Regions from separate parts of the Mixta calida genome, predicted to be linked through region 2. Evidence: predicted binding sites of a transcription regulator. Region 2 holds the regulator's gene; each other region holds the start of a gene.
The links. The regulator LexA, encoded in region 2, represses DNA repair genes until DNA is damaged. The targets are predictions, from matches to a motif close to TNCTGTATGTACATACAGNA.
Positions count from the first base shown of each region.

Region 1: a site for LexA is predicted at 4,528-4,547, ahead of C2E16_RS12400 (YebG family protein). Genes of this name have one in related genera too.
Region 3: a site for LexA is predicted at 6,635-6,654, ahead of umuD (translesion error-prone DNA polymerase V autoproteolytic subunit). Genes of this name have one in related genera too.

Region 1 is NZ_CP026378.1:2,575,617-2,586,093, reverse strand. Features, by position in the region: gene C2E16_RS12420 (MurR/RpiR family transcriptional regulator) at 1-523, opposite strand, end outside; gene zwf (glucose-6-phosphate dehydrogenase) at 883-2,358, shown strand; gene C2E16_RS12410 (bifunctional 4-hydroxy-2-oxoglutarate aldolase/2-dehydro-3-deoxy-phosphogluconate aldolase) at 2,569-3,207, shown strand; gene purT (formate-dependent phosphoribosylglycinamide formyltransferase) at 3,247-4,425, opposite strand; gene C2E16_RS12400 (YebG family protein) at 4,561-4,875, shown strand; gene C2E16_RS12395 (tellurite resistance TerB family protein) at 5,149-5,820, shown strand; gene ptrB (oligopeptidase B) at 5,948-8,011, shown strand; gene exoX (exodeoxyribonuclease X) at 8,008-8,679, opposite strand; gene C2E16_RS12380 (DNA polymerase III subunit theta) at 8,707-8,934, opposite strand; gene yobA (CopC domain-containing protein YobA) at 9,052-9,429, shown strand; gene copD (copper homeostasis membrane protein CopD) at 9,432-10,307, shown strand; gene C2E16_RS12365 (YebY family protein) at 10,358-10,477, shown strand, end outside.
Region 2 is NZ_CP026378.1:4,020,285-4,030,761, forward strand. Features, by position in the region: gene C2E16_RS19130 (DUF2778 domain-containing protein) at 1-170, opposite strand, end outside; gene C2E16_RS19140 (conjugal transfer protein TraF) at 673-1,923, opposite strand; gene zur (zinc uptake transcriptional repressor Zur) at 2,367-2,882, shown strand; gene C2E16_RS19150 (CsbD family protein) at 3,116-3,328, opposite strand; gene dinF (MATE family efflux transporter DinF) at 3,553-4,875, opposite strand; gene lexA (transcriptional repressor LexA) at 4,979-5,587, opposite strand; gene C2E16_RS19165 (diacylglycerol kinase) at 5,693-6,061, opposite strand; gene plsB (glycerol-3-phosphate 1-O-acyltransferase PlsB) at 6,190-8,631, shown strand; gene ubiA (4-hydroxybenzoate octaprenyltransferase) at 8,707-9,588, opposite strand; gene ubiC (chorismate lyase) at 9,590-10,117, opposite strand; gene malM (maltose operon protein MalM) at 10,270-10,477, opposite strand, start outside.
Region 3 is NZ_CP026378.1:1,874,439-1,884,915, forward strand. Features, by position in the region: gene C2E16_RS08860 (manganese catalase family protein) at 340-1,215, shown strand; gene C2E16_RS20790 (biofilm development regulator YmgB/AriR family protein) at 1,854-2,099, opposite strand; gene C2E16_RS20545 (hypothetical protein) at 2,791-3,144, shown strand; gene C2E16_RS08870 (hypothetical protein) at 3,368-3,724, opposite strand; gene ymcF (cold shock small protein YmcF) at 4,743-4,886, shown strand; gene C2E16_RS08875 (DksA/TraR family C4-type zinc finger protein) at 5,005-5,271, shown strand; gene C2E16_RS08880 (LysE family translocator) at 5,358-5,951, shown strand; gene C2E16_RS08885 (helix-turn-helix domain-containing protein) at 5,980-6,222, opposite strand; gene umuD (translesion error-prone DNA polymerase V autoproteolytic subunit) at 6,672-7,091, shown strand; gene mqo (malate dehydrogenase (quinone)) at 7,199-8,857, opposite strand; gene C2E16_RS08900 (FUSC family protein) at 9,194-10,477, shown strand, end outside.

The sequences.
Region 1 (10,477 bases), 1.4 Mb from region 2:
CGCTGTTGATGCAGCTCATGCGCTGCATCACCACGTCGTCTGAATAGATCACCGGCACATTGAAGCGGAAGAATTTATTCATCGCGTCATGCGCCACGGCGGCTGACGCGCCCAGCCCGAAAAAGCTGATCTTTTTCGCCGCCGCCAGCAGTTCGACGGCGCGCTGTATCGCCGACATATCCAGCCGCTGACGCACCTGCTCAAGACCAGCTAGCGCCGAATGAAAAATTTTATCGGCGTAGATATCCACTGCGTCATTTTCGTCGATATGGCGGCTGACCCAGGGCGTGCCGGTCGCCAGGCACTGCGCCAGCTGTAGTTTGAAATCGGGAAAGCCTTTAGTCTGCATGCGGTGGCAGAAGCGGTTTACCGTGGGATCGCTGACGCCTGCGCGACTGGCCAGCTGGGCGATGCTGGAGCGGATGGCGTTTTGCGGCGCGGCGAGGATCGCTTCGGCGACTTTACGTTCAGATTTGCTGAGGTGGGGAAGCTGCGTGTGAATTCTCTCCAGCATGTTGTTCATTTGATTACGCTCATCACTTCCGTCGATTTCATTTACAGGTGCATCCGATGGTCATTTACTGAGAATATACCGTGTCGCGACAGCAACATGGCAGCGCAGGTAAAACGCATCCTGACGTTTTTTGCCAGAATATGAGCTGTGTCTGATTTTCACCGAAGGAAAGCCATAAGAAAAGTGGGGTGAAAACGACGCGCTATTGGACCATGGCGTCGCTAAAGTAACCGGTTATGGCAAAAGAGGCGGGCGCCGGTTTACCCGCGCCGGTTAAACACAGTACATTGTGCTGAAAGAAAATTACAATAAGAGCTGAGCCTGTCGGGAATTTTTGGCTCAACTCATCCTGCAACGAGGAGATAAGAATGGCGGTAACACAAACAGCCCAGGCATGCGATCTGGTCATTTTTGGCGCCAAAGGCGATCTGGCGCGCCGGAAACTGCTGCCTTCCCTGTATCAGTTGGAAAAGGCCGGGCAGATCCATGAGCAGACCCGTATTATCGGCGTCGGACGTGCGGAATGGGACAAGGCGGCCTACACCAAAGTGGTGCGTGAGGCGCTGGAAACCTTCATGAAAGAGAAAATCGACGAAGCGCTGTGGGATCGTCTCAGCAATCGTCTCGATTTTTGCAACCTGGACGTTAACGATACGACGCACTTTACGCGTCTGGGCAAAATGCTCGATCAAAAAAACCGCGTCACCATCAACTATTTCGCTATGCCGCCCAGCACCTTCGGCGCTATCTGCAAAGGCCTCGGCCAGGCGAAGCTGAACGCTAAACCGGCGCGCGTGGTGATGGAAAAACCGCTCGGCACCTCGCTGGAAACGTCGCAGGAAATCAACGACCAGGTCGGTGAATATTTCGAAGAGTGCCAGGTGTTCCGCATTGACCATTACCTGGGTAAAGAAACGGTGCTGAACCTGCTGGCGCTGCGTTTCGCCAACTCGCTGTTCGCCAACAACTGGGACAACCGCACTATCGACCACGTACAGATCACCGTCGCGGAAGAAGTGGGCATCGAAGGCCGCTGGGGATACTTTGATAAAGCGGGTCAGATGCGCGATATGATCCAGAATCACCTGTTGCAGGTGCTGACCATGATCGCTATGTCACCGCCGTCCGATCTCAGCGCCGACAGCATTCGCGATGAAAAAGTCAAAGTGCTGCGTTCGCTGCGCCGCATCGACCATACCAACGTGCGCGAAAAAACCGTGCGCGGCCAGTACACTGCCGGCTTTGTGCAGGGCAAAAAAGTGCCGGGCTACCTGGAAGAAGAGGGCGCCAACAAAGCCAGCAATACGGAAACTTTCGTTTCTATCCGCGTCGATATCGACAACTGGCGCTGGGCGGGCGTGCCGTTCTACTTGCGCACCGGCAAGCGTCTGCCGACCAAGTGTTCTGAAGTGGTGGTCTACTTCAAAAACCCGGAAATGAACCTGTTTAAAGAATCCTGGCAAGAGCTGCCGCAGAACAAGCTGACCATTCGCCTGCAGCCGGACGAAGGGGTGGATATCGAAATCCTGAACAAAGTGCCGGGCCTCGATCACAAACACAACCTACAAACCACCAAGCTTGACCTGAGCTACTCCGAGACCTTTAACCAGTCTCACCTGGCGGATGCCTATGAGCGCCTGCTGTTGGAAAGCATGCGCGGCATTCAGGCGCTGTTCGTGCGCCGCGACGAGGTGGAAGCGGCATGGACGTGGGTCGATTCCATTATTGACGCCTGGGCCGCCGACAACGAGGCGCCGAAGCCGTATCAGGCAGGCACCTGGGGGCCGGTCGCCTCTGTCGCCATGATCACGCGCGACGGCCGTTCCTGGAACGAGTTTGAATAAGCACAACAACTAAGCCCGCGAAATGCGGGCTTTTTTTCGCGCTGAAGCGGATGCATAGAAAATTGAACCGCAGTTTCAAAAAACGTTAAAGGGCGTGGACGACCGCGAATAAAATCGGGTATGGTATTGAGCGTTTTCTTTGCTGCGCGGATGCGCGCCATTATTGCCAGTGGTCGGATGGGTTCGCTGGCCTGACAGGAGAGTAGAACGATGAAAAACTGGAAAACAAGCGCCGAGGCGATTCTGACAACAGGCCCAGTGGTGCCGGTGATTGTGGTCAACGATCTGGCGCATGCGGTGCCGATGGCTAAAGCGCTGGTGGCGGGCGGCGTACGCGTGCTGGAAGTAACCTTGCGCACGCCGGTGGCAATGGATGCGCTGAAGGCGATCATTCAGGAAGTGCCGGACGCCATCGTTGGCGCCGGAACGGTGATCAATACCCAGCAGCTGGCGGAAGTGACCGCCGCAGGCGCCCAGTTTGTTATCAGCCCCGGCATCACCGAGCCGCTGCTGCAGGCGGCGGTGGAAGACACCGTTCCGCTTATTCCCGGCATCAGCACCGTTTCTGAACTGATGACCGGGATGCAATATGGCCTGCGCGAGTTTAAATTCTTCCCGGCGGAAGCCAATGGCGGAGTAAAGGCATTGCAGGCGATCGCCGGGCCTTTCCCACAGGTGCGCTTCTGTCCGACCGGCGGCATTTCGCCGAAAAATTACCGCGACTACCTGGCGCTGAAAAGCGTGCTCTGCATCGGCGGTTCCTGGCTGGTGCCGAACGATGCGCTGGCTTCCGGCGACTATCAGCGCATTACTGAACTGGCGCGCGAAGCCGTCGCTGGCGCGCGTTAAGTCATCACCGGCTCTCCCGCCATGGGAGAGCCGGCAGCCTTAGCCGCTGACCTTCACGGCGGCAGCGGCGGCAACCGCACGCGCTACCGCCTCTTCCGTACTCTCTCCGGTCGCCAGCGCGACGCCCATCCGACGTTTACCGTCCACGTCCGGCTTGCCGAACAGCCGCAGCTGCAAGCCCGCGCCCAGCGCCTGCTCAACGTTGCCGAAGCTGACGTTGTTGCTGCTGAGCGCCGGAAGGATCACGGCGGAGGCGGCCGGGCCATACTGACGCACCGCGCCAACGGGCAGACCCAGGAAGGCGCGCACATGCAGCGCAAACTCAGACATATCCTGCGAGATCAACGTCACCATGCCGGTGTCGTGCGGGCGCGGCGACACTTCGCTGAATATCACCTCATCGCCGCAGACAAACAGCTCTACGCCAAAGAGGCCGAAACCGCCTAGCGCCGTCACCACTTTTTCCGCAACCTCCTGAGCGCGCTGTAACGCCAGCGGGCTCATCTGCTGCGGCTGCCAGGATTCGCGGTAGTCGCCATCTTCCTGACGGTGGCCTATCGGCGCGCAGAAATGAATGCCGTCAACGGCACTGACGGTGAGCAGAGTGATCTCAAAATCGAATTTCACTACTCCTTCGACAATTACTTTTCCGGCGCCGGCGCGGCCGCCCTGTTGCGCATAGTCCCACGCCTGTTGCAGCTGCGCCGCCTCACGGATAAAGCTCTGCCCCTTGCCGGAGGAGCTCATTACCGGCTTGACGATGCAGGGAAAACCGATCTCTTCCACCGCCGCGATAAATGACGCCTGACTGTCGGCGAAGCGATAGGAGGAGGTCGGCAGCGCCAGCGTTTCCGCCGCAAGGCGACGAATGCCTTCGCGGTTCATGGTCAGACGCGCGGCGCGCGCATTAGGCACCACGCGCTGCCCCTGCTGCTCCAGGGCGATCAGCGTATCGGTGGCGATCGCTTCGATTTCAGGCACCACATAATCGGGACGCTCCTGGGCGATCAATGTTTTCAGCGCTTCGCCGTCCAGCATATTGATCACATGGCTGCGATGCGCGACGTGCATGGCGGGCGCATCGGCGTAGCGATCGACGGCGATAACCTCTACGCCCAGCCGCTGACATTCAATCGCCACTTCTTTACCCAATTCGCCGGAGCCTAACAGCATTACGCGCGTCGCGCCCGGACGCAGCGCTGTTCCAAGAGTCGTCATAGTACCTACCTGAAAGTGAGGAAGAAAAACGCGCGCAGTATATACGAAAACGTTTGCGTACGCAGCCGTCAGGAAAGCTTGATCTGAAAATTTGGCCTGCTATACTGTATAAAAATACAGTAATCGAGGTGAGTCATGGCTGTTGAAACCAAATTTGTAGTGGTCAGAAAAGGTGAAGAAAAAATGACATTTGCCAGCAAGAAAGAAGCAGACGCATACGACAAGATGCTCGATATGGCGGAGGCCTTTACTGACTGGCTGTTGCAGAGCGAACTGCCGCTGGATGAAGCGCAGTTTGAAAATCTGGGTCTGTTCCTCGCCGAGCAGAAAGATGCGGTTCAGCATATTCTGCGCACCAGTAAACTGCCGGAGGCGCAGTCCGATAACGCCGTGCCGAAAGCGGCTGATACAGAAAGCAGTAAAAAGATGCGCGCCGTTAAGGCGGCCTGATCAATATTGCAGCCTGACGAATATCAGCCACACTTTGTTCATAAGAAGTTGAGCAGAGCGGGGCTCTCCGCTGGTCAGGCAAAGCTGCGGTCGCGTTTTTATTGTGTGTCCGTATCGTTTCAGGCGACATCGCGTCCGCCATATTCTTATCTTGTCTGCCCGGCCTGACGCCGCGCCGGTTCTCCGGCGCGGCGTTTTCATCTGTTTGCTTCCGCTTACGCTTCTTGACGTCCGGTACTTCAGACTATGACGCACATTGCGAAAGGAGAGACTATGAGTAACTGGCTGCAGCAACTTCAACAAATGTTAGGCAACAAGAACCTCGGCAACGCAGGCGCGAAAGCGCAGGGCGGCAGCGAAGCCTTAAATAAAATGCTGGCGCCCGGCGCGCTTGGCAGCCTGGCGGGACTGCTGATATCCAGCAAGACCTCGCGCAACTTACTGGCGAAATATGGCAAAAACGCGCTGATTATCGGCGGCGGCGCGGCGGCGGGCACCCTGTTGTGGAACAAATACAAACAGCGCGTGCGTGAAGCGCATCAGGATGAGCCGCAGTTTGGCCAGCAGGCGACGCCGGTCGATCAGCGGGCTGAGCGTCTGATCACCGCACTGGTCTTCGCCGCTAAAAGCGACGGCCATATTGATGGTGAGGAGCGTAAGGCGATTGAGCAAAATATCCATCAGGCGGGCTATGGTGAACAGGCAGAAGCGCTGATTCAGCAGGCGATCAATCGTCCGCTCGATCCGCACTGGCTGGCGCAGGGCGTTAAAAACGAAGAAGAGGCGCTGGAACTCTACTTTCTCAGCTGCGCGACGATCGATGTCGATCATTTTATGGAGCGCAGCTATCTGAAAGAGCTGGGCGACGCGCTGAAAATTCCGGCGGACGTACGCGAAGAGATTGAAAAAGATATCCGTCAGGAAAAAGAGAAACTGCCTTCCTGATTTCCTTAAGTTAAGGCCTGACGCCGCCTGGCGACAGGCTGCATGCTGGTTTTTACCGCTCACCGCTTGGCAATCATGGCCTTAGCTGCCACCCTTAATGGATGTTTGTCTGGAAACAGTAACCGTTATGATGCCACCAAAAGCAAAAAAAGTTCCCCATGAGATGACGCTGCATGGCGATACTCGCGTCGATAATTACTACTGGCTGCGCGACGATCAGCGCGAAGATCCAGAAGTGCTCGACTATCTACACGCGGAAAATGACTACGGTCATAAGGTCATGCTGTCGCAGAAGGCCCTGCAGGATCGCCTGTTAAAAGAGATGGTCGGGCGCATATCGCAGCAGGACTACAGCGTGCCTTATGTGAAAAACGGCTACCGCTATCAAAGCCGTTATGAAGCGGGCAACGAATACGCCATCTACCTGCGCCAGCCAGCGGACACCGGGACGCCGGACGAGTGGGAGACGCTGCTCGACGCCAACCAGCGCGCCGCACACAGCGAGTTCTATACTATGGGCGCGCTGGATATCAGCCCGGACAACCGCATTATGGCGCTGGCGGAAGATTTTCTTTCACGCCGTCAGTATGGCATCCGCTTTCGCAATCTGGAGACCGGCAACTGGTACCCGGAAGTGCTGGAGAACGTCTCGCCCAGCTTTGCCTGGGTGAATGACTCAAAAACGCTCTATTACGTGCGTAAAGATAAGCAGACGCTGCTGCCTTATCAGGTGTGGCGGCACAATGTCGGCACGCCGCAGCGGGATGACGAACTGGTCTATGAGGAAAAAGACGATACCTTTTACCTCAGCGTGCATAAAACCACCTCGGAGCATTTTGTTCTCATCGCGCTGCACAGCACGACGACTACAGAAATTCATCTGCTTGACGCGGAGTATGCCGATGCGCGTCCGCGGGTGTTCGTGCCGCGCCGCAAAGGGCATGAATATACGCTCGACCACTACGATCACCGTTTCTGGTTGCGATCTAACCGCGACGGCAAAAACTTCGGTCTCTACCGCACCAGCTATCTGGATGAGTCGCGCTGGGAAACCATTATCGCGCCGCGCGATCATGTGGTGATGGAGGATTTCCAGCTGTTCCGCGACTGGCTGGTGGTGGAAGAGCGCCAGCGCGGGCTTTCCAGCCTGCGGCAGATCTGCTGGCGCACCGGCGAAACCTTCGGCATCGCCTTCGACGATCCCGCCTATGTGACCTGGCTTGCCTTTAACGCCTCGCCGGAGACCAGCAAGCTGCGCTACGGCTACTCCTCCATGACCACGCCCACCACGCTGTTTGAACTGGATATGGATACCGGCGAGCGGCGCGTGCTGAAGCAGACGCAGATTAACGGCTTCGATTCCGCCAACTACAAAAGCGAGCATTTGTGGATTAAAGCGCGCGACGGCGTCGAGGTGCCGGTATCGCTGGTTTATCACCGCCAGCACTATCAGCCGGGTAAAAACCCTATGCTGGTATACGGCTACGGCTCTTACGGCTCGATTATGGACGCGGACTTCAGCTCCAGCCGACTCAGTCTGCTCGATCGCGGTTTTATCTATGCGCTGGTGCATGTGCGCGGCGGCGGCGAGTTAGGGCAGCAGTGGTACGACGATGGCCGTCTGCTGAACAAGATGAACACCTTCAACGATTTTCTGGACGTAACTGACGCGCTGGTGCAGCAGGGCTACGGCGATCCGCAGCGGCTGTACGCCATGGGCGGCAGTGCGGGCGGCCTGCTGATGGGCGCGGTCATCAACCAGCAGCCCGATCGTTTTCACGGCGTGGTGGCGCAGGTGCCGTTTGTCGATGTGGTAACCACCATGCTGGATGAGACCATTCCGCTGACCACCGGCGAATATGATGAGTGGGGCAACCCTAACGATCCGCAGTACTATCACTATATGAAGCAGTACAGCCCTTACGACAACGTGAGTGAAAATCACTATCCGCATATGCTGGTGACGACCGGGCTGCATGATTCGCAAGTGCAGTACTGGGAGCCGGCCAAGTGGGTAGCGAAGCTGCGCGACCAGAAAAAGGATGAGAACCTGCTGCTGCTCTGTACCGATATGGATTCCGGTCACGGCGGCAAATCGGGCCGCTTTAAATCCTATGAGGGCGTCTCGCTGGAGTTCGCCTTTATCATCGGCCTGGCACAGGGCACGCTGCACAGCGGCAGCGGCTACTAATCCTCCTGATTAACCTGCTTTTGCAGCGCAGTGCGCAGGGCAGGTTTCAGATCCGGGATAGAATTCAGCATCCAGCGCAGGTAGCCGGGGTCGCGTTTCGCTACCTCGGCGATGGCGCGTCCGCGATATTTGCCGAAGGGCATTACATCCTGCCCGGCAGCGGTCGGGGCGCTCACGACGCCCGCCATGCGCGGCGCGTCCCAGCCGGAGGTTTCCATAATGCGGATCAGCAGCGCGGCGGTGACGTAGCAGTCATACAGCGCGCGGTGCGCATGTAGATCGGCGGGCGTTGTCACCTCCAGCTTCAGATGCTCGCGCAGCGCCTGGTTTCCGTAGCGCAGACCCGGCCAGAGCTGACGCGCCAGTTTCATGGTGCAGATCCATTCGCCATGCATTTCCGGCAGCATGCGACGATCGAAGCTGGCGTTATGGGCGACGTAGTAGGGGCTGCCGTGATAGCGATGGATCAATGCCTCAATTGGCGGCTTATCGGCCACCATCGCTTCGGTAATGCGGTGTACCGCCATCGCCTGACGGCTGATAGGGCGGTCGGGACAGACCAGATCGCTCATGGGATTGACGATTTGTCCGTCAATCACGTCGACGGAAGCGATCTCAACGATACCGCCCTGCAGACCGCAGGTTTCAGTATCAATAACGCGTAGCATAAAGCCTCTTAGCGCATGGGCGCACTGTTATTTCTTCGGTTCCCAGGGCAGGCGGGAGAGATTAAGGGATGCCTGTCGGTGATGCATCAGGCGCTGACGGAACCAGTCGCGCAGCGCTTCCGGCTGCTCGCGTTCGACGATTTCTGCCACCACCGGCATATTGTAACGTTCTTTAAACGCGACGCCCGCTGCGGCTAAATCGACGTTCACTTTATCCTTCTCTTCCTGCGACAGTGTTGCCAGATTGTTACTCATTTTTTGCTCCTCTGTATAATCACGACGCGGCCGCCGTTATTGCCTCGACAGCTCCCGGTACGGAGAGTATGCTGCGGCCTCGTCGGTGACAACCACGATAGTTTACAGGATGAAATCATGTTGAAAAACCGCATCTCTGCTTTACCTGGCGCAGCCCTCCTGGTACTGGCGGTCGCCTTTTCTCCGGCTGCGTTGGCCCATGCCCATCTGAAATCACAATATCCCGCAGCGAATGCCAACGTTGAAGCGTCTCCGCAGGCGTTGACGCTAACCTTCTCGGAAGATATCGAGCCCGCGTTCAGCGGCGTAACAATCCTTGGCGCAGGCCAGCAGGTAATGCCGACCGCCGAAGTGGAACGCGCGCCGCAGCAGCATAACCAGCTGATCGTGCCGCTGGAGAAACCGCTTCCGGGCGGCAGCTACCAGGTTAACTGGCATGTGCTGTCGGTCGATGGTCACAAAACCAAAGGAAGCTACACTTTCAGCGTGAAGTAACCATGACGCTGGAATCGCTCTATATTTTCTGCCGTTGGCTGCACTTCAGCGCGTTGATGCTGTTGTCCGGCAGCGCCTTCTACAGCGCGCTGCTGGCGCCGCGCCGCTATCGGCCTCTGCTCAGCCGACGCCTGATGCCGGTGCTGGTCGTCAGTACGTTGCTGGCTTTGCTGAGTGCGGTGTCGATGCTGGCGCTACAGACCGGCCTGATGAGCGGCGACGGACGTAATATCGTTCAGCCCGCCATCTGGCGCGCCGTGCTGCATACCGGCTTCGGCCAGGCCTGGCGCATCCAGCTGCTGTTCGCACTGCTGGCCTGTCTGAGCCTGGCGATGCGCGGCGTCTGGCGTCAGCGTTTGCTGCTGCTGTGCGGCCTGGCTCAGCTCTGCGGTCTGGCTCTGGTGGGGCACGCCGCGATGCTAAGCGGCTGGTGCGGGACGTTGCAACGTCTTAACCATGCGGTGCATCTTACAGGCGCCGCGTTCTGGACCGGCGGCCTGCTGCCGCTGCTGTGGTTGATGCGCGATGCGCGTCAGTCGGCGTTGCGCGGCGATGCGATACGCGCCATGATGCGTTTTTCGCGCTATGGACATCTGGCCGTGGCGCTGACCCTGGTCAGCGGCGTGATTAATACCGCACTGATTGTCGGCTGGCCCTGGCCAGTGGAGAATAATTATCGGCTGCTGCTGTTGATGAAAGTCGGGCTGGTGGCGTTAATGGTTTTTACCGCGTTGTTTAACCGCTACTGGCTGGTGCCGCGTTTTCAACGGCCGGATGGCAGGGCGCAGCAGTGGTTTGTGCGCGCAACGCAGTTTGAAGTACTGACTGCGGCGTTGGTGGTCTTTTTAGTCAGTTTTTTCGCCACGCTGCAGCCGTAATAACAGAAAGCCCTGAGCTTTGGGCACGAGCAAGACAATAAGGTAACGCAATGAAGAAAATCATCGGATTGGTACTGGCGATGGGATGCTGCGCCAACGCGCTGGCGGCGTCGGAAGTGATCACGGTTAGTCGTTTTGAGATCGGCAAAGATAAATGGCCGTTCAACCGT
Region 2 (10,477 bases):
TGCCGTGGCACAATCCAGTAACGGCCCACTGGGATTGCGCTGTTTTTCAAAAACGCGCAGTCAGGATCGTTGGTGTAGGGTTTTTGGCCGCTGAATACCGGGAACGTCCCTACGCCGTAAACGTGTAGCTTTGCTTCCCCGCCGCCCTTTGTCAGATCGTTATACGTCATCCTCATGATTTGCATAAAAACAATCCCTGTTGTTTGTTATTTAGACTGATGCCAGTACGACTGAGTAAAAAATAAACTGCACGCCTTTTCAATCACTTCAGCTTAATCTTTCCGTAAACCCGGCGTTACTTAACATAATGGATCCTACGCGCACAGATGAAACGGCACTCGCCGCGCGTCGGCTGCAAACGGCGTATTTTTAGCCGTTTAATTATCGGAATATGGATAAACGGAGCGAATAAAACGTGCATAAAACCGGCCCGAAAATACATAGCCTGTTCTTGATGTGAAAGCCGTGCAAAGCTATCAGCAATGTCCAGCCTAAATAGTCGAACATGCTGTGCGGGCAACTCTGCGTCATTAGTGAGGCTAAGATTTTGAAATGCCCGATCCGTTTGGGCCGGGATATGTAAATCGTGGCAGGAAAACCGCGCCGGACGCCGGGCAGCCTTAAAGTGGTGTTTGCCTGAAAGCCGCGCCGTTTCCGGCGCAGCCTGCATTATCAGAAGGAGAAGCCCAGCTGCGCCATGGCGCCCCAGGTATTGTCTTCGCCCACCGAGCCCGCAAGGTCGAGGTGAACGCGGTTGTTGAAAGGCGATACGCCAAAGCCGGCGCTCACAACATTTTTGTCGTTGGATTTCATATCGGCATGATAGCCGCCGCGCAGCTGTAACCAGTCCAGCACGCGATATTCCACGCCTACGCCCGCATACTGGCTGTCATCCTGCGATTTAAAACGCTTGGTCGGCGTCGCGTCCACATCAAGACTGGCGGTCAGCACCTCGTTATGCCAGGCGGCGCCGGCGGTCACCAGCGGGCGGATCTGCCAGGTATCCTGATAGCCATTCACACGCTTCGTATCGATATCACGCGGGATCAGGTTCTGCGCGCTGAGGCCAAAGGTCCAGTTCGCGCCCACGTCGGTTGACAGGCCGGCGTCGAGGTTAAAGCCGGTATTGCTGGTGCGATATTCGCTGTCAGTCACCCGATCTTTATCGAAGTTATAAACCGAAGCGCGGTAATTATAGAGGCGAGTCTGCTGCAGCTTAGGCGTCACGCCCACGGAAACCGCCTGTTCGCCGATGTTAAACTCATGGGCGACCGCAATGCCGTAGTCGGCGACGATAGCCGCCACGCCGGTAGCGCTGGAACGCAGTTGAGACGGATCGGCTAACGTCGGAAATCCGCCGTTAGCGACGGTATCGAGCAGGTCGATATCGCTTTGCGCCACGTCGGCTTGCAGATGGGCGGAGCCATAAGCTTTGGCGACAAAAGCGAACGGCAGCGTCTCATTCGGCACCGCCACTACAATAGCCGCGCCGGCGGAGCCGTCCGCCTTGTTGCCGCGCAGATCGCGCAGCTGGTTGGCCAGGTCGCCGGAAGCGGAGCGAATGGCAGAAGGATTCGTCAGAAAATCGATGGGCGTAAAATTCCTGAATACGTCCCGATAATGATTCACCGTATCGGTTACGTCATCGATCTTATCAACCATTTTATCTTTATCGCTGATCTGCACGCCGACAGAAGGCAGAATAACGCTGACGCGATCTTCCGCCCGGCCTTTCGTCAGCAGCGCCGGGTTTGATAATGGCGCAGTGGTATAGTTCGATGAAGCGACCCCGGTACCGCCCATCGCATCATTGCGCGCGTCAAAATAGCTGCCGGCTGCCTGTGATGAAAAAGAGGTAAATAAAATTGCGGTTAAGGCTGTTGCAGAAGAAAGCTTGAAAGATTGAACGGTTTTCATTGCCATTATCAGACGCCACCAAAAATAAGCTGAAAGTATGTAGAAAATCACTGGGCGCATGATGACCAGTAATTGCCCATTTTATTGCCCTGAACTCAAGGCGTTTTCCCCGACTTATCAGTGAATTGCTGCTTTTATAAGCAGTGAGTGGCTTATCTGTTGCATTCGCTGCGGCTCTGTTTTTCCCTATGCCGCTTAAGCCTGAGTGAACATTAGCTGGATATTAATTCTCCTGCAAACTGGAAATTAACAATTAAGAATGGATCTGTCTCTTTTCCGCGTTGGACGCTGCGTATTATCGGCGGGTTCAGGCATGCCGCCAGGAGATATAATTCGGAAACTTTCGGTAATTCAGGCGCGAAATAGCGCTTTTCTGAGGACTTCAGGAAGGAGTCGGCGTTTTTTATCCAACGTGATAAGATAACATCTCAATCGCCCGGAGAAAAATTATGAGCGTTTCACCTTCAAAACAGATTCTGTCGCAGGCTGAAAAAATCTGTCAGCAACGCAACGTGCGCCTGACGCCGCAGCGTCTGGAGGTGCTGCGTTTGATGAGCGAGCAGAACGGCGCAATTAGCGCCTACGATCTGCTTGACCTGCTGCGCGCCTCTGAACCGCAGGCCAAGCCGCCTACCGTTTATCGCGCGCTGGATTTCCTGCTGGAGCAGGGGTTTATCCATCGCGTTGAGTCAAACAACAGCTATGTGGTGTGTCATCATTTCGAGGAACCGCAACATACTTCAGCGATGCTGATTTGCGATCGCTGCGGCGCGGTGAATGAACAGCATGCTCAGGGCGTGGAATCGATTCTGGAGTCGCTGGCGCAGCAGAGCGGCTTTGCGCTGCGTAATAGCGTGATTGAAGCGCACGGCTTGTGCAACGGATGTAAAGATGTCGAAAGTTGCCAGCATCCTGAAAGCTGTAATCATGACCATACGCTGATAAGCAAAAAGCGCGGGCGTTAAAAAACAGCCGAAGCGGTGCCAGTAATGGCTGCGTTAGGGGGAAGGCGACAGGTTTGTCGCTAAAGCCGGTCTGAAGGGTAGTAAGCGCTAAAATAACCTCATCATGCCAAACATAACCAGAAAACGGGGCAGCAAGAAAAGAGCGTGACCGCGTTAAAAAAGATAAAAAAACAGAGGGGAGCGGCACATTCCTTGTGCCAGGGGCAGGAGCATCTTCCTGAAGGGCTTTAAACTTACCAGCGATGGTCGCGGTTTTGTGTCTCCCAATCGCTCACTTCTTTTTCCGCTTCGTCTTTTGCATAGCCGTAGCGTTCCTGAATTTTACCAACAAGCTGATCGCGTTTACCTTCGATAACGGTCATGTCGTCATCGGTCAGCTTGCCCCATTTTTCCTTCATCTTACCTTTAAACTGTTTCCAGTTACCGCCGGCTTCGTCTCTGTTCATCGTTATTTCCTCTACCTTAGGTGTTAACAGCTTGCAGACTGTCAGCGCTGTATGTTCAGTGAAAACAGTCGCTGATTCCTTGTTTGTCACCCTTTAATGATAGCTGAATACGGCGTTTCTGCTCGTAATCTCAGTCAGATGAACTGAAAACACGCCGAAAAACCTGTCGATTACCCTTAAAAACGAGTTAATTCAGGTAATAAGCGCAGCCGCATATAAATGTGTCAAATCGTGAACCAGTCGCCGCGCCGCTGGTGTTGACGCCAGATCCAGCCGAGCGTCAGGCCGCGCAGCATAAGAAAAACCGTTACTGCCAGCCACAGGCCATGGTTGCCTAAATAAGGCAGCGTCGCCAGCGCTAAGGCAAAACCCAGCGCGGCCAGCGCCATGCTGTTGCGCATTTCGCGCCCGCGCGTTGCGCCGATAAACATGCCGTCCAGCAGATAGCACCAGACGCCGACCAGCGGCAGAAGCATTTGCCAGGGAAGGTAGCGATCCGCCTGCGCCTGCAACGTTGGCAGCGAGGTCAACAGCGCCACCAGCTCTTTACCCCAAAGCGCGTAGGCACAGGCGAACAGCAGCGCCACCAGGCCCGCCTGCCGACAGGCCGCCAGCCAGACCCGCCGCAGCTTATCGGCATCTCTGGCGCCGAAGGCTTCCCCGGAGACCGCTTCCACCGCATAGGCGAAGCCATCCAGCGCGTAGGCGGTGAAGGTCAGAAACATCAGCAGCACGGCGTTAACCGCGACGATATCGCTGCCCATGCGCGCGCCCAGCACGGTTACCGAAGCAAAACAGAGCTGCAGCAGCAGCGAGCGCAGCATAATGTCGCGGTTAAGGCGCAGCAGGCGTCGCATATCGCCGCGCAGCCCCTGCTTCAGCTGTAAGAAGGTAATTTGCCGCAGGCGCAGCAGGTGCCACACCATGCCCAGCCCGACCGCCAGCGTCACGTATTCCGCAATCGCGGTTGCCGCAGCGGCGCCCGCTACGCCCCAGCCAAGGCCGATAACAAACCACAGGTCGAGCAGGATATTTACCAGGTTGCCGACCACCAGCAAAATCACCGGCGCCCGCGCATACTGCACGCCCAGCAGCCAGCCCAAAATGACCAGATTCGCCAGCGTAGCGGGCGCGCTGAGCCAGCGCACATGGATAAAGCGCTTCGCCTGCTCCAGCACCGCCGGGCTGCCGCCAACGACGCGCGTCGCCAGCGCGCTAAGCGGATCGCGCAGCAGCACAAAAGCCAGCCCGACGACGACGGCGATCAGCAAGGGTTGAACCAGCGCGCGCGCCAGTCCCGATTTATCGCCAGCGCCGAACGCCTGGGCCGTCAGCCCGGTGGTGCTCATGCGTAAAAAGAGCAGCAGCATAAACAGGAAGCTGGTCGCCGTCGCGCCTACGGCGACGCCGCCCAGATAGACGGGGCTGTCGAGATGGCCGATCACGGCGGTATCAACCAGGCCCAGCAGAGGAACGGTAATATTGGAAAGGATCATCGGCAGCGCCAGCCGCCAGAGATTTTTATCGGTTGCAGAGAAGAGTTGCATGACAATCCGCGAAAATAGTATGGCGACAGGCCACAGCGGTTATCGCCGGATAAATATGAATCAGGGGCTATTCAGTGGCGGCAGAGGAGCCGCCACATCAGTTTCAGAGCCAGTCGCCGTTGCGAATCACGCCGACGGCCAGGCCTTCGATAGTCAGGGTTTGCTGTTGCAGATCGACCACGATGGGCTGAAAATCACTGTTTTCCGGCAGCAGTTGCACCGTGTTACCCTGTTTTTTCAGGCGTTTAACCGTGACTTCATCATCAATACGCGCCACCACGACCTGGCCGTTACGCACATCCTGCGTTTTATGCACCGCCAGCAGATCGCCGTCGACGATGCCGATATCTTTCATCGACATGCCGCTGACGCGCAGCAGGAAATCAGCGTGAGGCTTAAACAGGTTAGGGTCGACCTGAAAACGGCTTTCAATATGCTCCTGCGCCAGCAGCGGCTCGCCAGCGGCGACGCGGCCAATCAACGGCAGGCCGTTTTCCTCTTCCGCCATCAGGCGGATGCCGCGCGAAGCGCCGGACACCATCTCAATAACGCCTTTACGCGCCAGTGCTTTCAGATGTTCTTCTGCGGCGTTTGGAGAGCGGAAGCCAAGACGGGAAGCGATTTCCGCACGCGTTGGCGGCATCCCCGTTTGGTTAATGTGATCGCGAATCAGGTCATAAACCTGCTGCTGTCGAGCCGTTAAGGTTTTCATCCCGCCCCCTGGTTGTTTATACAGTCGCTGTGAGTATATACAGGTATTGTCGGAATGGAAACCGAATGCAGTGTAAAAAACAACACTTTGTCGAATGCGGAAGCGCTATCGCAAATATGCCCACAGCAAGGTTGCCCAGACAAAGAGAGCCAGTATGATGCTGAGCAGAACCGCAGCGGAGCCCATATCTTTCGCCCGTCCCGCCAGCGGATGAAGTTCGCTGCCGATGCGATCGACCACCGCTTCGATAGCGCTGTTAAGGATCTCGACAATAATAATGAGGGCGACCGAACCGATCAGCAGCACGCGCGTTATCGCATCGACATCCAGCCAGCAGGCGACGACGACCGCCACCAGCGCCATCACCGCTTCCTGACGGAAAGCCGCTTCGTGCTGCCAGGCCGCGCGCAATCCTTTCCAGGAGTAGCCAGCCGCTTTAATGATGCGCGTCAAGCCCGTTACGTTATTTGCCATGTTCGGGGAACCCTTTGCGATGTTTAACGTCAATGTCAGGGTGCCGCACTAATTGCAACACCACAGATCTTCAATGCGCTTTCTGGTATGCTTGCCGCGCTTTGCTAACAAGAGGCTTCATGTTGTCTATGTCAGGTTGGCGTAAACTTTATTATAAGTTATTGAATTTACCACTTACATTTTTAGTCAAAAGTAAGGCGATTCCGGGCGATCCGGTCGCGGAACTGGGCCTCGACACGTCGCGCCCCATTATGTATGTATTGCCTTACGATTCAAAGGCCGATCTTCTGGCGTTGCGCACCCAGTGCCGCCTGCACGATCTGCCCGATCCGCTGGAGCCGCTGGAGATCGACGGCGCCCTGCTGCCGCGTCATGTGTTTATCCATGACGGGCCGCGCGTTTTCCCCTACTTCGTGCCTAATCAGGAGTCGGTGAAGCTGTTTCACGACTACCTCGACCTGCACCGCAACAATCCCGATCTGGATGTGCAGATGGTGCCGGTATCCGTGATGTTCGGCCGTGCGCCGGGACGCGAAGTGCAGGGCGAACAAACGCCGCATCTGCGCGAGCTCAACGGAGTGCAGAAGTTTTTTGCCGTCTTCTGGCTGGGACGCGACAGCTTTGTTCGCTTCTCGCCAATGGTATCGCTGCGCCGCATGGCCACCGAACACGGCACCGATAAAACCATCGCGCAAAAGCTCGCGCGCGTGGCGCGCATCCATTTCGCCCGTCAGCGCCTGGCCGCAGTCGGCCCGCGTCTGCCGGTGCGTCACGATCTGTTTAATAAGCTGTTGCAGTCGCAGGCTATCGCCAAGGCGGTAGAAGACGAAGCGCGCAGCAAGAAGATTTCGCAAGAAAAAGCGCAGCAGAACGCCATTGAGCTGATGGAAGAGATTGCGGCCGACTTCTCGTATGAGATGATCCGCCTGACCGACCGCGTTATCGGCTGGACCTGGAGCAAAATTTATCAGGGCATCAACGTCAGCGGCGGCGAACGCATTCGTCAGCTGGCGCTGGACGGGCACGGGCTGGTTTACGTTCCCTGCCACCGCAGCCATATGGACTATCTGCTGCTTTCTTACGTGCTTTATCATCAGGGGCTGGTGCCGCCGCATATCGCCGCAGGCATCAACCTTAACTTCTGGCCCGCTGGCCCGATCTTCCGCCGTCTCGGCGCGTTCTTTATTCGCCGCACCTTCAAGGGCAATAAGCTCTACTCCACCGTGTTCCGCGAATATCTGGGCGAGCTGTTCAGCCGCGGCTATTCAGTGGAGTATTTCGTCGAAGGCGGACGTTCGCGCACTGGCCGACTGCTCGATCCGAAAACCGGCACGCTGTCGATGACCCTCCAGGCGATGCTGCGCGGCGGCAACCGCCCGATTACCGTGGTGCCGGTCTATATCGGCTATGAGCACGTAATGGAAGTGGGCACTTACGCCAAAGAGCTGCGCGGCGCGGCGAAAGAGAAAGAAGGCTTTATGCAGATGCTGCGCGGCCTGAGCAAGCTGCGCAATCTGGGTCAGGGCTACGTGAACTTCGGCGAACCGCTGCCGCTGGTGAACTACCTCAACCGTCATGTGCCGGAGTGGCGCGACTCGATCGATCCGATTGTGGCGCAGCGTCCGCAGTGGCTGACGCCGGCGGTCAACGATATTGCGCAGCAGATTATGGTGCGCATCAATAACGCCGGCGCCGCCAACGCAATGAACCTCTGCGTGACCGCCCTGCTCGCCTCGCGTCAACGCTCGTTAACGCGAGAGCAGCTGCTGGAGCAGCTGGAATGCTATCTCGAACTGCTGCGCAATGTGCCCTATTCCGCAGATGCGACCGTGCCGGACATGACGCCGGAAGCGCTGCTGGAACACGCGCTGAACATGAACAAGTTCGAGACGGAAAAGGACAATATCGGCGATATCATCATCCTGCCGCGCGAGCAGGCGGTGCTGATGACCTATTACCGCAATAACGTTCATCACATGCTGGTGATGCCGTCGCTGATCGCCGCTATCGTGCAACAGCATCAGGCAATCTCGGCGGATGAGCTGCTGCGTCAGGTTACGGTGATCTATCCGCTGTTGAAGAGCGAGCTGTTCCTGCGCTGGGATAAAGCGGAGCTACCGCACCTGCTCCAGGCGCTGACGGCGGAGCTGGCGCGCCAGCAGCTGATCGTGATTGAAGGCGATATGATGCGCCTGAACGCGGGCCGTTTCCGCACGCTGCAACTACTGGCGGCAGGCATGCGCGAAACGCTGCAACGCTATGCGATCACCTTCTCTATCCTCAGCGCCAATCCGGCAATCAACCGCGGTTCGCTTGAAAAAGAGAGCCGCACGCTGGCGCAGCGCCTGTCAGTACTGCACGGCATCAACGCGCCGGAATTTTTCGATAAGGCGGTGTTCTCCACCCTGGTGCTGACGCTACGTGACGAAGGCTATATCAGCGACACGGGCGACGCCGCACTGGCGCAGACGCAGAACACGTCGCGCCTGCTGTCGGAGTTGATTACCAGCGACGTGCGTCAAACCATTGAAAACGCCGTAGCCCACAGCGGGCTGGCGACGCAGGTGTAAAAAAGACGCAAGCATAAAGAAAACGGGCGCCTCAGGCGCCCGTTTTTTTATCATCCAAAGATTATCGTGCGGCCGTCACCACTGACTGAACGGCAGCATATTCAGCGCAATGCCGATAAAAATCACCAGTCCGACATAGTTGTTATTCAGGAACGCCTGGAAACAGCGTTCGCGCTGCCGTTCGGCGATCAACTTCTGCTGATGCACAAAGAGCGCGCCGGCGATCAGCAGCGACCAGTAAAATGCGCCGTCCAGCCCCATACGCAGCCCCACCAGCGACAGCAGCAGCAGCGTAGAGAGCTGCAGCAGCCCGATAATCAGCTTATCAAAGCGGCCAAACAGGATCGCCGTCGACTTCACGCCGATTTTTAAATCGTCGTCGCGGTCAACCATGGCGTACTGGGTATCGTAGGCCACCGTCCAGCAAATGTTGGCGAAAAACAGCAGCCAGGCATTCAGCGGCACGCTGTCGCTGACCGCCGCCCAGCCCATTGGGATCGCCCAGCCGAAGGCCGCGCCCAGCACCACCTGCGGCAGATGGGTATAGCGCTTCATAAAGGGATAAACCCAGGCGAGCGCCAGTCCGGCGAACGACAGCCAGATGGTCAGCGCGTTCATGGTCAGCACCAGTCCAAACGACACCAGCGCCAGCACCACAAACAGCACCTTCGCCTCTTTTTCGCTGACCGCGCCGCTGGCGAGCGGGCGCATTTGAGTGCGTTTGACATGCCCGTCGATTTTTCGATCGGCGAAATCATTTACCACGCAGCCCGCCGCACGCATAAAAAAGACGCCCAGCACAAACACCAGCAACACCTGCAGCGGCGGCACCGCCTCGCCCGCCAACCATAATGCCCATAGCGTCGGCCAGAGCAGCAGCAGCGAGCCAATCGGTTTATCGATACGCATCAGGCGGCTCCAGGCCTGCAGCTTCGTCAGCGTCAGCCCTTTTTCTATATTACTCACGTGATTCTCCTGAGAGGCTTTGATAAAGCGGCGCAGCGGGTAAAAACAGTTCAGTCAACAATAGCGGCTTGCCCGATAAACGCAGGCGCGAGCGGCGTCCCCACTGTCCTGCGGCGATGCCGGGATCGATAAAGTCCCGCGTCAGGGTAGAGGAAGAAAAGAGATAGCGGCCCAACGGACGCGTGCCGAGCTGGCTCAACACCGATTCCGGCCCGTTTAGCGTCGATTCCGGCACCACCGTGCGGCCAGCCAGCCAGGGCACGCCGTCGCCGGAAAGAATAATCTCGCGCAGCCAGTAGCGCGGCTCCTGCGGCAGAAACGGCAGCTCCCCGGCAATCTCGTCTGCGGTGACGAAGCCTTCATTCAGGGGTTCAACGGTAACGTGCCGACAGTGACGTTCAAAGCGCTTCGTCATCGAATCCTCTTCCATCAGCCAGTCCAGCACGGCGGCGGAAAGCAGCGGTGACGAAGCGGGAAGCCATTCGATTGCGCGCAACAGGGAAAGCGCGTGATTCGACATACGGCATCTCCGGTAAAAAAACAGGTGTCATAGTGTAGCGCAGAGCCTCGCGCAGAACACGCGACGCAGTGGAAAAACCCGACGTTTAGCCAGCGAAAAAGGGTGCGCCTGTGGCGCACCAATCGTCCAGCAAGATCAGCACTATGGGGATGTTATCCCTTGCCTTTCACACTGCTGATAAAGGTCGCGCGGGCCGATGAAGAACCCAGGCGTTCCGCCTCGTTCATCAGCTTCAACGCTTTGTCGATATCGCCCGCTTTTACCGCCCTGCGGATGCCGTCGTTAAAATATTTTTCCGTGTCGTTCAGCATCGGCTCCGCTTTTGCCGCCGGTGTCGGCGCAGGGGCTGCGACCGGCGCC
Region 3 (10,477 bases), 2.1 Mb from region 2:
AAAAGCGCGGGCAAGGCAGTCAATTGCTATGGTCGAACAAATAAAGCAGCGGTTATTAAATCTATCGCTTTAATAGGTTATTTCTTAAATCAGGAGGTTTCTTTCGGTATTGGTTTAACAAAGACGAGCAAGCCTGACAGCGGAAAAATCTGCTATCGTCGGTTAAAAAAGCGGTTAGCGTCATGAAAATAGCGGGCGCTAAGGCCAGAAGAAAAGAGAGCGGCAGATCAGAGTCGTTACTAACAAATGATAATAGTTATTATCCTTATTTGCTTTCTGCATAAACACCTTCCAGGCTTGATCAGGCATTTCCACCCATCAAGCGAGAGAGGAGGATTTATGTTCCATCACTCATCAAAAATGCAGTTTCCGGTACGTGTAGAAAAACCCGATCCAGAATTCGCAATGCTGCTTCAGCAGGCTATCGGTGGTGTCGAAGGCGAAATCCGCGTCGCCATGCAATATTTTTTCCAGGCGATGGGCGCACGCGGCGATGCGCGCATCCGTGACCTGTTAATGTCAACCGCAACGGAAGAATTGGGTCATATCGAAATGCTGGCCTATGCGGTGGCGCTGAACCTTGAGGGCGCGCCGCTTTCCTATCAGGAAGCTTCAGCAAAAGATCCGGTGGTCAACGCCATTATGGGCGGCATGAACCCGCGTCATATCCTGTCATCAGGACTGGCCGCGCTGCCGGTAAATGCGAACGGCATGCCGTTTGATATGAGCCACATCTATGCATCAGGGAACGTGGCGGCGGATATGCTGGCTAACGTGACGGCGGAAGCCACAGGCCGCGTGCTGGCTACGCGCCTGTACAATATGACCGAAGATAAGGGCATGAAGGATTTCCTCTCCTTCCTGATCGCGCGTGACACTATGCACCAGCAGCAGTGGCTGGCGGTGATTGAAGATATGGGCGGTCTGAACGCCTCTCTGCCGATCCCCAACAGCTTCCCGCAGGAGCATGAAGCGTCTGAGCATTCCTATTACTGCCTCAACACCTCACTGGATAAACCGTTGCCGAAAGGCCGCTGGAGCGAAGGCCCCTCGTACGATGGCAAAGGCCAGTTTACGGCGAAAGAGAAGCCTGAAATTCTGGGCGACGAGCCGCTGCTGGGGTCAGCCCGTCCGGGTTCCGGCGCGCAGAATGAGCAGATCTCCGGCGCCGTTCCGCCGACCGGCACCGTGCCGCCTTCTGGCGCAGTGAAATAGGGCCGTTTGTACTGACGACCCGGGATATTGAAAATGGATGCAAAGGCCGCCTGAGGGCGGCCTTTTTTTGCGATCAACAAAGTGATTTAGCGCGGCTTACCGCCGCAGCGCGGCCGCTTTCCGCGCATGCCTTCTGGTATTATTCAACGCAGGACATACCTTTGCGGCTGGAACGTTGCATCCTTATGCCCTGAATTCCTCTTTTCCGCCAACATTCTGATAAACAGTAACGCAGTGCCTGCGGAGCGCCGTTAATACTTCAGTCACGATGAATCTGATTAACCTTGATCTTAACAAACCAAAAACCTGATGCCGAAAGGCGCAAATTTTACTGATGGCTAAAGGAAACGCACAGCCAGAACGAAAGGGGATAAAGTAGCAAAGTGACGGAATAAGCGGCTTAATATCTCTTTCGAGAACAGAGTGCGCATTATCGATCACCTGAATGATGTCAATGGGCTGCTTTCCGCTGACTCAGAAAAAGCTGGTCCGGTAACAGGAACGACCATGGATAATTCTGGCAAACAGAATACTGCTGACAAGAGATATTACCGACTTGAGAACCGGGGAAAATTGCCAGTTCGACATTATCTCAAACCAGGGCGCGTTTTACGTTACCGGACTACAGAGGTATGCCGTCAGCGAAGATCTCTGCGCAATAATACCTCCAGCGCCTGACGATAGACCTGCAGCTTAATGGTGTCGCTTTCCGTTTCAAGCTTTTCCAGCAGGCCAGAGATGATCGCCTTTTCTTTCAGCGTCTCTTTGGAGCGGGCGATATTATCGGTCAGCGTACGCAGCAGTTCCTCCTGACTTAATTGCTGCGGCGCTGACTGCTTAAAATAGTCAGCAATCTGCACTTCAATAGCGGGTTCCTGATGCACGGCTTCTCTCCATTGAAACAATTTGCTAATAAACGGTGGTAGAATGTTAAAGCAGTAATGCCTGCATTTACTTTTATTACAGAAAAAAAACCTCTGAAAACAGAAATCCCTTTGTTTCCAGAGGCGGTGTAAAGCACCATTCGTTACTTTGTGACTAAACATCACCGCAGAAGTTATATAGGAAAAATAAGATTATTCCATTTTTTTATCGAGTTTTTTGTGTGGTATGACCAGTTTCCTGGAATATAACTGCCTAATAGTTTCTTTTTTTTTATTAATGGCCTTAAAACTAGCATGCTTAGTAATTCATTTGAAATAAATAATATGTTAAAGATTGGTGTGTTAAATTAATTAATGGTTAAGCTTTAAAAACAACCAGGTGGTCAGGTAAAAAGTATAAGGATATTTGAATAAATAATGATAATTGATCATTTTGTTTTTCAGTATTGTTGCCAAAAAAATGTAAATTTACGCCCGAAAATGTCACTTTATTTAAGCTTTACAAAGTTTCCTGGTGAAACGTCACGTTTGCTATGTGCTTCTTAATTTTAATAAAATAATAAGACTTTTCCTTTCAGCTAATGTGTTACTGAAATATCATTGCCATGATTGATAAGCATCGCTGCAAGCCATCAGAAATGTCTTATCATAAAAATTGTAATTTTTATTTATGGTTTAACCGAGGGTAGATATGAAGTATAACGTCATGGATTCGCTGATGTGTCCCTTAACCGGCACTGTTTTTGCCTGCGTTATTACGCATAAAAACCTTAAACTGATTATCTGGTATCAGGGCGAAACGGTGGTTCATGCCGGAGATGTATTAACGACCCATGGAGAAGAACTGCTGGTTAATGGCGCAGCAAGCGATATGGTGATTATTTCTGTGTTTCCTTTTAACCGTGCAAACTGGTCGTTATTATCCGTCCGAACGGATTGCCCGGCAAATGGCCCGTTTAAGCCCACGTCTTGCGATCGTTCAGGGGAGTGCCGCTTTAAATGTTGCCCTTATGGTCTGGAAGAACGGGCCTTAGCTCACGGCTGAAATAGATACCTCAGGCCTTACATCATTATTTTTAGCATTGCGCTTTTTCCGTTAATGATGAAAATGCCCATTCATTTCCAGTTGCCTCATTACTGAGGCAGCTAAAAATAAAGGCTGTGCTTTATTACCGTTAACATGATCACAGCACGTACCCAACTCCGCTGCGAGCGTATCAGGTTAAATCTCGGCGGCTACAATAATGCTGTCAGAAATTATCAAAGCATTAATGGGAAACGAAAGGGCACTTTTTGACGCGGCACTGCTGTTTGTAGGAGCAGGTGGTATGAGACTGGTTGTTATTGCCAGGGCAGCGTTTATTGTAAACGCGAAGTTTTTTCCAGTAGTCTGAACGGAATATTGAAACATCAAGGATATAGACCGGCTGTACATGACCATTAACAATCAGGCCGTTATCAGACGTTTCCAGGCTATCGCCAGGAGAGAGATAATGCTCCGTATCGTACCACAGAACAAATTTTAGATTGCATGGCGAGCTAATAAGGGAAAACGCTGTATCTGAATCCGGGCTCACAATAGAGTCAAGCACATACCAAACCATAAACTGCTCCATCATACTCATTACAAAAAAATCCTGCTTTTTGAAAAGCCGAGTTTGCACTCCGCTAAAAAGATTATAGTAAGAAATTACTGTTATTACCTGAGATTCATTAATTAATTGTGTATTTTTTAATAAGATGATTTAACTTATTGATTATTTTGCGAAATGAAATAAGTCTGATCATCCGGGGATGACGTTGGTACTGTTTTCCCCTGGCAAAAAAGTCCATAGCGTTAGCAAAACAGGGCTCGCAAGGGCTGCAAAAGCGTGGCGCTGGAGCAGTATAAATCCATCGAGGTAACGCGGCTTCAGGCAAAGTAATTTTGGCGAATGGCGAATGGCGAATGGTCGATAGCAGACAGCAAATGACCGGTAGCTAAGGGCAGACAGGAGCCTGAGGGAGGGCAGATGACGATGCCGCTGCTAATGCTGCGCCATAAACAGTCTGTGATGTGCTCAACAGTCGTAGAGCCAGGGTAGGTTGACAGCCTGCCTGCTGCGCACAAAGGGAACAGGTAAGCGTACAGACTTATCGCGACAATGACGTCGCAATGTCTCTGCATAAAGTGGCGATACCTGTACTTTAAGAGAGTTGATACATAAGGTATTTTAAAGGAATATGGCGACGTCACCTGAACAACGTCCCGCAGCCTGAAAAGTTGCCCGACGCTGAAGAGGGCGACAGCGCTAATTCTCCTCTGAAAAGAGGGAAAGGCCACGTATCTGCCATACCAGGGAAAACTTTCCAGAAATTCGCACAATGCTTTTCTGAGAAAATATAAAAAAAGTAATAAATATTAAGGCCACCTCAGGGTGGCCTTTTTCATGTGAAGAGAGAAAGCCTGCTTAAAAATTCCAATAGCGTGCGTCTTACCTTTGTCGCGGCAGGGCCGTAACGGTATCAGGCGCCGTCTCTGATGCGCTGTAGTCGCCTGCGGCGGCAGAAAAAATAAAAGTCAATAAACAGCAGACAGTCGCCTCTGCGGGTGATAAGCTTGTCTGAATAACACGTAATTATTAAGGATTATTTATTTTAACGATTAAATATCGATGCTCGCGCTGTAGCGGACATCAATGCCGAATCTCCCTGTTCGATGTTTCTTACCGCAATCCTCATGGCGCCGTCTGTATCTTCTGTAAAGCCCCAATGATTGTTAGCTATTTAACCCCTCTGGCTGCCTGATACTTTCCCAACGAGCCATATTTTTACCTAATCCCTCTTCCGGTCATCGCTTGCCGGCTTGAAGTCTGGGCGCTCAGCAACCATATTTACTTCTGAATAACTTTTTCTGGAGGCAATAATGGCCAGCGGCTGGGCTTCTGACGGAGCCGTCAATGAACAAATCGACAGTACGGTAAATGATGGCGTGGCGCGCGTGCGTCAGGCGATGGGACAGGGCGAAAGCGAGCATTACTGCCAGGAGTGTGGAGAAGCGATCCCGGAAGCGAGGCGACAGGCGCTGAAAGGCGTACGCTACTGCCTTGCCTGCCAGACAGAACTGGACAAACAGCACAAGCATCTCAGCCTCTATAATCGCCGGGGCAGTAAAGACAGCCAGCTCCGCTAGCCGATGGCGCGGTTGTTAAAAAGCCGCCGCTTCACTCGTTACGTCTCCTTTATACCGCTCTGCCTCCCTTCTGCTGGAGAAAACGCATGGACCCTGGCGGCTTCGCTATCGCTATCCTACCCGTAGTGCTTTCTCCCGGCGCCAGCTTTACCCTGGCCATGAACAGCGCGCTTACCTCAGGAGCGCGGGGCGTGCTAACAATAATGGCTGGGACGGCGTTGGGCATTTTTACCCATGCGCTGCTGGTGGGGTTGGGCATTACCGCGGCGTTGACTGCGTTTCCCTCATTGTTCGGCGCGTTGAAAATAGCGGGTACGATCTATCTGCTCTGGCTGGGCTGTCGGCTGATTCGCGGCGGTCTCACGGCTCAGCCGCTGCGGCTGACGGCGCAGACGCAGCCCATCACTTTAACCCAGGCCTGGCTGGCGAACGTGATCAATCCGAAGGCGCTGTTGCTCTACCTGACGGTCGTCAGCCGTTTTGCCGGCAACACCGCCGGGACGGGCGCTTATCTGCTGCTGGCGTCGATGCATATTGCTATCATGGTCGCCTGGCTGACGATCGCCAGCCAACTGCTGCTGCGTTCAGTAGAAAGGTATCCCATTGACCGATTGCGAAAATGGGTGGATATCGGCGGCGGCCTGCTGCTGATCCTGTTTGCGCTCAGCGCGCTAACATAAAATCCGCATCGGCAACGCTGGCCGCGCGCTATTTCTTCGGCGCCAGCGCATAATCCGGGTGAAGATTACCCAGCAGCAACAACAGCTCATATTCTCCCTGCGTCAGCCCGCCATTTTTACCCGTTCCCGCCTCCGCTTCTTTTTTCTGCCACACCCGCAAACTATAATTAAAACGCTCTGCCGCTTCCGCCTGCGTCAGGCCTGCCGCCTGGCGAGCCGCTTTAATCGTGGCGGCGGTTGCGGGAATCATGGACAGCACTTTCAGAGGCATAGCTATCTCCACAACAGTTTTATTGTCCGTTTTTTTAATCATTGACACGGAAGATTCGGGTGTCAAGGCAAGCTATTTTGATTAAATTTTATAATTATTTGATATGGCGCATTTTTGCGATTTTTATGGCACGCCAAACGGAAGCTTTCAGCCAGTGTTGCAAGAAAAGGGCATATAACGGGCGAGGCGGAAAAATAAATGCGGGTGTGAGAATCGCAATCCCTGTTCGCCAGCGCTGATTTTTTTGCCAAACGTATTAATAATGCTATTGCGTACGGGACAAGATAGCGCTCCTGCTCACTCAATAATCAATAAGCCTTCGCAGAGTAAAATGGCTGAAATATAAACGCCGACCTCACGCTGCACGGAAAAAAAGATACCGCTGCGCTTGATTAAAACCGCCCATTACGTTTACTGTATTTATATACAGTATGTTTGGGCGAGTGGTTATGGAATTCATCAGACCTGTCGAGCTGGGCGCGCTGTTGCGTCTGCCGCTTTTTATCGAACACGTGCCGTGCGGCTTTCCTTCACCGGCGCAGGATTATATTGAGCAGCGTCTCGATCTTAACGACCTGCTGGTGCAACGACCCAGCGCAACCTACTTTGTCCGGGCCAGCGGTGATTCAATGACAGAAGGCGGCATCAGCGATGGCGATATGCTGGTGGTGGACAGCTCGCTCACTGCCGGGCATGGCGATATTGTCGTTGCGGCGGTGGACGGCGCCTTTACGGTAAAAAAGCTGGAGCTGCGGCCCAGGGTGCGGCTGATGCCGATGAACCCGGCCTGGCGGCCCATTATTCCCAGCGGGGAAGAGGGGCTGGAGATATTTGGCGTCGTGACCTTTGTGATTAAAGCGGTGAAATAGCGAGGCGGCGTCTGTCGCCAGGGCAAAAAAAGCCTCCGAAAACGGAGGCTTTTTTCTGTTGCGTTACAGCGTGCTTCGTCGCAGCGCGGCGCGCTATACAGCGAGGCTTACAGCGCCATATCGTGCTGAGGCGCTTTAGACTCTTCCTGCTTCGGCTGTGCGGCAGGCGCGGCAGGCGCATTGACGTTGTTCATCTGAATCACCGGCGGTTTGGTCAGTTTCAGCGTTGCCGCCGTTTCATCCCATACCTGCTGCGTCAGGGCAACGTTGCCGTTCAGCGTCTGGCCGTAGCTCGGTACGACGTCGTGCAGCTTGCTCTGCCATTCCGGTGAGTTGAACTGCTCCGGGAACAGTTTCTTGATCACGTTAATGGAGATCGGCGCGGCGGTAGAAGCGCCCGGCGATGCGCCCAGCAGGGCAGCCAGCGTTTTCTGCTGATCGGTAACAATTTCGGTACCCAGCTTCAGCACGCCGCCTTTCTCTGCGTCTTTTTTGATGATCTGTACACGCTGACCGGCCTGGATCAGTTTCCAGTCCTCTTTACGTGCGGACGGGTAGTACTCTTTCAGCGCTTCAAAACGATCTTCGTCGCTCAGCATCACCTGACCGATCAGATATTTCACCAGATCAAAGTTATCCAGACCAACGTCGGTCATCGGAATCACGTTTTTGGTGGTAGTGGTGCTTAACAGATCGAGGAACGAACCGTTTTTCAGGAACTTGGTAGAGAAGGTCGCAAATGGCCCGAACAGCACCACGCGCTTGCCGTCAAGGTAACGGGCGTCCAGGTGCGGTACGGACATCGGCGGCGCGCCGACGGAAGCCTGGCCATAGACTTTCTCAGCATGCTGGCTGGTGATGGCCGGGTTTTCGGTCACCAGGAAGGAGCCGCCAACCGGGAAGCCTGCATAGTTGTCCGCTTCCGGGATGCCGGTTTTCTGCAGCAGCTTCAGCGCGCCGCCGCCTGCGCCGATAAAGACGTATTTGGCGTCGATGGCATGTTTTTCACCGGTTTTCACATCGGTAACGGTTACGTGCCAGCTGTTGTCGTCGTTACGTTTGAAATCGGTCGCTTCGGTTGAGGTTTCCAGCGTGAAGTTTTTATTCTTCTTCAGGCTGCCGATCAGCTGACGGGTGATTTCACCGTAGTTGACGTCGGTGCCGACCGGCGTCCAGGTCGCCGCTACTTTCTGCTGCGGATCGCGGCCTTCGATAATCAGCGGCGCCCACTTTTTGATCTGCTGTTGATCGGTAGAGAATTGCATGCCCTGGAACAGGGTAGTCTGCTGCAGCGCTTTGTAACGTTTGGTCAGGTAATCGACGTTCTTATCACCCCAGACGAAGCTCATATGCGGCGTAGAGTTGATAAAGGAGTGCGGATCGTTCAGCACGCCGCGCTTCACCTGCGTAGACCAGAACTGACGGGAGATCATAAAGGCTTCGTTGATTTCCAGCGCCTTGCTGAAATCGATCGAGCCATCCTTACGTTCCGGCGTATAGTTCAGCTCCATGTTGGCGGAGTGGCCGGTACCGGCGTTGTTCCAGCCGTTAGAAGACTCAAGCGCAACGCCATCCAGCTTCTCAACCATCAACTGTTTCCAGTCAGGCTGCAAATCATGCAACAGCGTACCCAGAGAGGCGCTCATGATACCGCCGCCAATCAGCAGGACATCTGTCTTTTCCGTGGTGTTTTCAGCGTATGCGTTGGAACAGGCCAGCATTACTGCGAGAGATATTGCCGAATAAAGCTTAGTAGAATGTGACATTTGAGTTAAAAGCAATGATTTATAATAAAAAAGGAGCGACATTTTAACGTCTGATTCAACAAATGAAAGGTTTATTTAACAAATGTTGTTATTTTTTTCCGCGAATAAATGGTATAGGGCGGGCGTGATAATTGCTGCCGTGCGGAATAGCCCTCTTTTCTTTTTTAACCAAGGCCGCAGAAAGCGCTACATTTGCCTGGTCATAAGCATCATTATAAATATGTTTAAATTCAGTTAATTAAATTAGAAATAATTTGTATTACATAATCAAAGGTAAAATTTTCTCGCTTCTGTCAGGATACGCGCCACACAGCTGTGCTACGGTACTCTTTCAACATGAAGTGGTTTTCAAAAAACGCGGTTTTGTTCTCGCTCAAAACCTCTCTGGCCGCGTTTCTGGCGTTATCTGTCGCTCTCCTGCTTAATTTCGAAAAGCCCGCCTGGGCGCTGACCACGGTATTTGTTACTTCGCAGCTCTACGCGGCGTCGACGATCTCAAAGTCGGTGTTTCGGCTGGCGGGCACGCTGCTTGGCGGTCTGTTTATTCTGCTGATCTATCCGGAAACCGTGCAGTCGCCGATGCTGTTCAGCCTGTGCGTTTCGCTATGGGTCACCGCCTGCCTCTGTCTCTCGCTGCATGATCGCACGCCAAAAAGCTACGTTTTCATGCTGGCGGGCTACAGCGCCGCCATTATGGGCTTTCCTGATGTCACTACGCCATCGGCAATTACCTGGACGGTGATTTCGCGCATCGAGGAGATTACGCTGGGCATCGTTTGCAGCACGCTGATCCACCGACTGGTGTTCCCGGTTCCCATGCAACATCTGCTGGAACAGAGCGTCGATAACTGGTACCGCAACGCGCGTAAACTCTGTAACGAGCTGGTGGTGCGCCTGCCGAAGGATAAGTCGCTGGAGCGGGAGGATATTCTGATTCAGATGGCGAACTATCCGCTCAACGTCGAAACGCTGATAACCCACTGCGTTTATGAAGGGGAGGCGGCGCGCAAGGTGATCCGGCTGGTCAGCGTACAGTATCAGCATCTTAGCTATCTGCTGCCGACGCTGACCGCGATTGAAACGCGCCTGAGACTGCTGGCGGAACTGCAAATCCGCTTTCCGGCCTGCGTCACGCTGGTGCTACAACAGTTTCAGCTGTGGCTTAATTACGATGCGGTCAGCCATGTCGATACAGTGCGAAGCGCGCTGGCGCAGGGGAAATCTGAACTGGAGCAGGCCTGGCGTCGGCAGGAGCTGAGCGCGGAAGAGAGCATGCTGCTGCTGGGTCTGCTGGATCGCCTGGCCAACGTTGTACGCATCGTCGACGCTTATCAATCCGTTAGCGCGCGCGCCAGCGATCTTTACAGCGACAGCGATGCGCCGCTGATAAACAACCCGCGCGAACACCGGCATATCGATAAAGGCCTGCTGCTGCTGTCGTCGCTGACCGCTTTTCTCGCCACCTTTCTCTCCAGCCTTTTTTGGATCGGCAGCGGCTGGGCGGACGGCGCCAGCGCGCCGCTGATGGCGGCGATCATCAGCTCCTTTTTCGCCAGCATCGACTCACCGGTCACGCCGATGAAGCTCTTTGTAAAAGGCGTGCTGGTGGCGCTGGCGATC